Regions from separate parts of the Methylobacterium sp. HMF5984 genome, predicted to be linked through region 2. Evidence: riboswitches for the same ligand, from Rfam matches in the RefSeq annotation. Region 2 holds a riboswitch; the other holds the start of a gene.

Region 1 (3,395 bases), 2.6 Mb from region 2:
CTCGCCCAGCGTCTCGAGCTCGGCGAACTGCGCTGCGTCGTTCGCGTCGGCGATCGAGCCGGGGCGGAGGCCGTCGCCGAGCGAGAACGAGACGTCGTAGGCGCGGCAGATGTCGCAGATCTCCTCGAAGCGCTCGTAGAGGAACGATTCGCGGTGCCCGGCCAGGCACCAGCGCGCCATGATCGAGCCGCCGCGCGACACGATGCCGGTGACGCGCCGCGCGGTGAGCGGCACGTGGGCGAGGCGGACGCCGGCATGGATCGTGAAGTAGTCGATGCCCTGCTCGGCCTGCTCGATGAGCGTGTCCTTGAACACCTCCCAGTCGAGCTTGAGCGGATCGCCGCCGACCTTCTCGAGCGCCTGGTAGATCGGCACCGTGCCGATCGGAACCGGCGAGTTGCGGATGATCCACGAGCGGATGTTGTGGATGTTGCGGCCGGTCGACAGGTCCATCACCGTGTCGGCGCCCCAGCGGATCGACCAGACCAGCTTCTCCACCTCTTCCGCCGCCGACGAGGTGACGGCCGAGTTGCCGATGTTGGCGTTGATCTTCACCAGGAAGTTCCGGCCGATCGCCATCGGCTCCAGCTCGGTGTGGTTGATGTTGGCCGGGATGATCGCCCGGCCGCGGGCGACCTCGTCGCGCACGAACTCGGGCGTGATGAACGGCGGCACCGAGGCGCCGAAGCTCTCGCCATCGGCGAGCGCCGCGTGCGCCCGGTCGAGCATCTGCTCGCGGCACAGGTTCTCGCGGTGGGCGACGAAGATCATCTCCTCGGTGACGATCCCGGCGCGGGCGAACTCGTACTGCGTCACCATCTGGCCCGGGCCGGCCTTGCGGATCGTCCGCTCGGCGGGGCAGGGGGCCACCAGCTTGTCGGCCGGCACGAAGCCGTTGTCCTCGGGCTTCACGATGCGCGGCTGCACGGCGGCGTAGTCGCGCTTGGCGATCCACGGGTCGCGCAGGGTCGGCAGGCCCTTGGCGAGGTCGATGCGGGCGTCGGTCTCGGTGTAGGGGCCGGACGGGTCATAGACCCGCACCGCCGGCTCGTTCGGGTCGGTCAGCACGATCTCGCGGAACGGCACCCGGATGTCCTCCCGGCCGGCCACGCTCGCGTAGACCTTGCGCGAGCCGGTCACCGGACCCGTGGTCACGGTCTCGGGACTTCCCTTGACGTCTTTGGACAGGACGGGCGCGTTCATCGAGTGGGTCTCCCGGCTTTGGGGCGACCCGGCACGCGTCGATGGAGATGCGATGAAGCGGCAGACGCCGGGATCGGCGCCGCAGGTTCCCGTCCCTCCGCCGGTACGAGCCGGATCAGGTTCAAGGGTCAGGACGTCGCGTCCACTCTCAGCCCCCGGTTGCGGGGCCCCCCTCGGAATGGTTCGAATCTCCGCGTGCCGCCGGACTTTGTCAATGCGTGCGGCAGACCATGCCGGGACGGACGGCTGCCGGCGTCGCCGCGGAACGGTTAGGGTCCGCCCGCGAGACCCGGCGGAGACCCATGCGCATCCTGCTCGTCCTGGCGGCGGCCGCCATCGTCTTCGGCGGCCCCATCGCCGCGCTGGCCGTCTTCCAGCGCAACCTCATCTACCCGGGCGCCTTCATCGCCGGCCCGCGCGCACGCCTGCCGGTGCCGCCGGGCACCGAAGCGATCTCGCTCGTCACCGCCGACGACGAGCGCCTGCATGCCCTGTGGCGGGCGCCGCGCCCCGGCTGCGGCGTCGTGGTCAGCTTCCACGGCAACGGCTCGCGCCCCGAGACCGCGGCCGTGCGCTTCGCCGCCGCGCCCTGGTCCGGCGCCGGATGGGGCGTGCTGGCGATCGCCTATCGCGGCTTTCCCGGATCGACCGGCACGCCGACGGAGGAGGGGCTGATCGCCGACGGGCTCGCGGCCGTCGCCGAGGCCGCGCGGCGGGCGCCCGGCGCGCCCATCATGCTGCACGGTCATTCCCTCGGCGCCGCGGTCGCGGTCGCCGTGGCGGAGCGGGTGCCGCATCTCGGGCTCTACCTCGAGGCGCCGTTCGATTCGCTGCCCGGCATCGTGCGCCTCGCCTTCCCCTACGCGCCGACATTCCTCCTGCGCGATACCTGGCGCTCCGATGCGCGCATCGCGCGGGCCGGCGGGCCGGTGCTGATCGTCCACGGCACGGCGGACGGCGTCGTGCCGGTGAAGCTCGGGCGCCGCCTCGCCATCGCGGCGGGCGCGAGCGCCCGCTTCGAGGCGGTCGCCGGCGACCACGTCTCGGTGCTCGGAACCCGCGATCGCCTGGCCGAAACCCTGTTCGGCGACCGCGTCCGGCCGGGCTGCCCGGCGCTCGCCGCAGCGACGCCTTGACGCCGCGCCGCGGTTTTCCCGCAATCCCATATCGCCGGTCGGACCCGATGCGAACGGAGGCGAGGCGGTGGGGCGACGCGAGCGGCGCTGGCGCGAGGACGATCCCGAGACGCAGGCGCGCAGCCCCGAGCCGGTGATCTGCCCGCTCTGCGAGCGCCCGATCCCGCCCCGCGCCCGCTCGAGCCTGCATCACCTCGTGCCGAAGCTGAAGGGCGGCACCCACGGCACCACCGTGCGGCTGCACCAGGTCTGCCACTCGGCGATCCATGCCCGGCACAGCGAAGCCGAGCTCGCCCGGCGCCTCGCCGACGTCAGCGCGCTCCGCGCCGAGCCGGAGATCGCGCGCTTCATCGCCTGGGTGCGGACAAAGCCCGACGACTTCCACGCTGCCACGCGGATGACGCGGGACCGTCGCTCGGCCAAGCGCAAGAGCTGACGCCGGGCCCCGGAGCGGATTCACCCCGCGTTCGCCATGCCGCGCGATGGCGCTGCGGGGCTCAGGCGGCCTTTACGCATCCCGCCCAAGGGTTGCGCCGACGGGGCGACCGGGCGGAGGCGGTGATGGCGGGGGCGGCGGGCACGGCGGGGCCGGGGGATGCGATGCGTCTCGCCTGGGTCGACGTCGCCAAGGGCATCTGCATCCTCCTCGTGGTGATGATGCATTCCACCCTCGGCACCGGCGAGGCGATGGACGGCGAGGGTTTCCTCCACACGGTGGTGAGCTTCGCGAAGCCGTTCCGGATCCCGGACTTCTTCCTGCTGTCGGGCCTGTTCGTCGGCCGGGTGATCGACCGCGACTGGCGCTTGTTCGCCGACCGGCGTGTCGTCCACTTCGCCTACTTCTACGGCCTCTGGGTCGTCGTCCAGTCGCTCGCGAAGTATCCGGCGATCGTCGGCGAGGCCGGGCCCGGCGCCTTCGCGGCCCATCTCGTCCACACGCTGATCGAGCCGTACGCGACGCTGTGGTTCATCTACCTGCTCGCGGTGTTCTCGGTGGTGACCAAGCTGCTGCGCCGCGTGCCGGCGGCGGTGCTCCTGGCCGGCGCCGCCCTGCTG
Region 2 (3,395 bases):
ATTCCGCGACGAGGACGTGGCGATCCTGCGCTTCATCATGCCGGCCCTGGCCGCGGTGATGGAGATGCGGATCGTCACCAAGCAGCTCGACACGGTGCTGCGCATCTACGTCGGCGACGAGCCGCACCGCGCCATCCTGTCGGGCGATATCCGCCGCGGGCAGGTGAAGCGCATCCGCTCGGCGATCCTGTTCGCCGACATGCGCGACTACACCCGCATCTCGGCGAACATGACGCCGGAAGAGGCGGTCGATCTGCTCAACATCTTCTTCGACTGTCTCGTGCCGCCGATCGAGCGGGAGGGCGGCGAGGTGCTGAAGTATCTCGGCGACGGCCTGCTTGCCATCTTCCGCGAGCCGGGTGACGACCTCGGCGGCGCCGCCAAGGGGGCGCTGACGGCGGCACAAAGTGCGCTCGCGGCGCTGGAGGAGGCCAACACCCTCCACCAATTCACAGTGCCGATGATGGCCGGCATCGCGCTCCATCACGGCGAGGCGGCCTACGGCAACGTCGGCTCGGGCACGCGCCTCGACTTCACGGTCATCGGCCGCGACGTGAACATGGCGAGCCGCATCGCCCGGCTCAACAAGACGCTCGGCGAGCCGCTGCTGATGTCGAAGCCCTTCGTCGACTTCCTGTGGGGCGATCCGGTGCCGCTCGGCGAGCACGTGCTCGACGGGTTCGCCGAGCCGATGATGGTCTATCGCCCGCGCCCGAAGCCGCACCGCGGCCAGGGCTGAGGCGGGCCTCAGCCCCGCAGCGTCATCGTCCCGCCGGCGATGCTGAAGTCGCGCACGCGCTTCAGGAACGACATGCCGAGGAGGTTCGTGCCGAGGCGTCCGCTCGGGACAATCACGGCCTCGACGTCGCGCACGGTGACGGGCCCGATCCGGATCGTGCCGATCCGCACCGGCGCGACGCGGATCGTCCCGTTGGCGGTCATCACCGGGCGCGTGAAGTCCCGCGGCCCGACGACGATGCCGAGGCGGGCGGCATCCTCTTCCGCGAAGCTGCACGTCGTGGCCCCGGTGTCGACCATCATGCGCAGCGATCGCCCGTCGACCAGCGCGTCGGCGAGGAAGTGGCCGTTGCGGTCGGCGCCGAGCGCGATCGCCGTCGGCGCGGACGCAACCAGTTGCACCGTCGGCACCGGTGGGGCCGCGGCCTTGCGGCTGGTCAGGCGGTTGCCGATGCCTCCGAGCACCCCCGCGACGAGGCCGGCCGCGAGGCAGAGCATCAGGATCGTCCGCATCGCCTACCTTCGCCCCCGCCGATCGAGGACGCTTAGACGAGCATGACGCCGGTGAACGATGCGTGGCGGCATGCCCGCCGCCGGACGGAACCGCGCGGCCATCTGCCGACAGGGTTTCCGGTCCGTCTCGGCGCGACGACGAATCGCGCGCATCCGCAGGAGGGGATCGGCCCGCGGGGTTGACCGAGGCGGCCGGCGGGACCACATCTGCGGTGTTCCAGGGAGATCCCCGGCAAGGGGCTGAGAAACCGCTGGCAGGCTCGTGAGGGCCCGCGGCGCGGAAATCCTTCGAACCTGATCCGGTTCACACCGGCGTAGGGATTGGACCGTGGGCGCCGTCTTCGACGACGGGGTGCCCCAGCTTCTCAGACGAAGCGTCAGGCCCGGTCTCTGCGACAGCACGCGGAGGATCACTTGGGTCGTCATTCGGGTCGTCACGCAGCATCACCGATCGGGACGCGCCGGACGAGCGGCGGCGCCCGGCCAACCGTCCCGCTGCCGGCGCGTGCCGACGTCGCGATCGTCGGCGGCGGCCTGATCGGGCTGTCGATCGCCTGGCGGCTGGCGCAGGCCGGGCGGTCCGTCGTCGTGGTCGAGCGGGAGACCATCGGCTCCGGCGCGAGCCTCGCCGCCACGGGCATGCTGGCGCCGGCGGCCGAGCACGAGCCCGGCTCCGACCCGCTGCTGCCGCTGGCGCTTGATTCGCTCCGGCGCTGGCCGGGGTTTCGCGCCGAGCTCGAAGCGGCGTCCGGCCTCGACATCGACTACCGCGAGGACGGGACGCTGGTGCTGGCCATCGGGCGCGACGAGGTCGAGCGCCTGCGCTTCCGCTTCGACCTGCAGCGCCGCTCGGGCGTCGCCGCCGAGTGGATCGCGGGTGCCGACGTGCGTCGCCGCGAGCCGGCCCTCCGCCCCTCGGTCACCGCGGGCGTGCTCTGCCCGCTCGATCATCAGGTCGACCCGAGCCGGGTGATGGCGGCGCTCGTCGAGGCGTGCCGTGCCGCCGGCGTGGCGCTCGTCGAGAACAGCCCGGTCGTCGCCCTCGAACGCACGGGCGGCCGCGTCGCGGGCCTGCGCACCGCCGACGGCGTGGTCGTGGCCGAGACCGTGGTGCTCGCCGCCGGCGCCTGGAGCGGCGAGGGCGGCCTGCTGCCGCAAAGCCTCGCCCTGCCCGTGCGCCCGCTGAAGGGACAGTCGCTGGCGCTGAAGACCACGGCCCGCACCGGCACGCTCTCCCACATGGTCTGGACCGAGCAGGTCCACATGGCGCCGAAGAGCGACGGCCACATCGTCGTCGGCGCGACGGTCGAGGATTGCGGCTTCCGCCCCGGCGTCACCGCCGGCGGGCTCTATGCCCTGCTCGAAGGCGCGCGCCGGGTGCTGCCCGGCATCGAGGAGATGGAGGTCGAGGCCGTCTGGAGCGGGTTCCGCCCGACCTCGGACGACGACGCGCCGATCCTCGGTGAGATCGCCCCCGGCCTGGTGGTCGCCACCGGCCACCATCGCAACGGCTACCTGCTCGCCCCGGTGACCGCCGACGCGATCGCCGCCCTCGTCACGACGGGCGCGATGCCGTCGGTCGCGCAGGACTTCTCGCTGGCGCGGTTCGCGCCGGGCGCCGAGCTGAGGGCGTCGGCATGAAGCTGACGGTGAACGGACAGGCTCGCGAGATCGAGGCCGCCGACGTCGCCGCCCTGTTCGCGCAGGCGGCGGAGGAGACCGGCAGCACCGATCCGCAGGGCGTCGCCATCGCGCTCAACGGCCGCGTCGTCCGCCGCCGCGACTGGGACACCACACCGATCTCCGAGGGCGACCGCATCGAGATCGTACGCGCCATGCAGGGAGGCTAGAGGATGGTCGACACGCTCACACCCCTCCGACCGGAGGCCGACGACCCCTTCGTGATCGCCGGCGTCACGCTGGGCTCGCGGCTGTTCATCGGCACCGCGGGCTACCCGACGCAGGTGATCATGCGCGATGCGGTCGCGGCCTCCGGGGCCGAGGTCGCCACCGCCTCGATCCGCCGGGTCTCGCTGCAGGGCCACGGCTCGGACACCGTGAAGATCCTGAAAGGGCGCCGCTTCCTGCCGAACACCGCCGGCTGCGAGACCGCCCGCGACGCGATCATGACCGCCGAGCTGGCC

The links. A riboswitch is a leader RNA that binds a small molecule or an ion and turns the genes downstream of it on or off. The one in region 2 is predicted to bind thiamine pyrophosphate.
Region 1: another riboswitch for thiamine pyrophosphate. It lies ahead of thiC (phosphomethylpyrimidine synthase ThiC); the one in region 2 lies ahead of thiO (glycine oxidase ThiO).

What each region holds. Positions count from the first base shown of each region.
Region 1 covers NZ_JBJFLN010000001.1:4,238,092-4,241,486, reverse strand. The annotation lists gene thiC (phosphomethylpyrimidine synthase ThiC) at 1-1,203, opposite strand, end outside; TPP riboswitch at 1,279-1,387, opposite strand; gene ACFZ8E_RS20620 (alpha/beta hydrolase) at 1,506-2,339, shown strand; gene ACFZ8E_RS20615 (HNH endonuclease) at 2,407-2,775, shown strand; gene ACFZ8E_RS20610 (acyltransferase family protein) at 2,901-3,395, shown strand, end outside.
Region 2 covers NZ_JBJFLN010000001.1:1,652,231-1,655,625, forward strand. The annotation lists gene ACFZ8E_RS07860 (adenylate/guanylate cyclase domain-containing protein) at 1-739, shown strand, start outside; gene ACFZ8E_RS07865 (TIGR02281 family clan AA aspartic protease) at 748-1,251, opposite strand; TPP riboswitch at 1,462-1,590, shown strand; gene thiO (glycine oxidase ThiO) at 1,666-2,892, shown strand; gene thiS (sulfur carrier protein ThiS) at 2,889-3,101, shown strand; gene ACFZ8E_RS07880 (thiazole synthase) at 3,105-3,395, shown strand, end outside.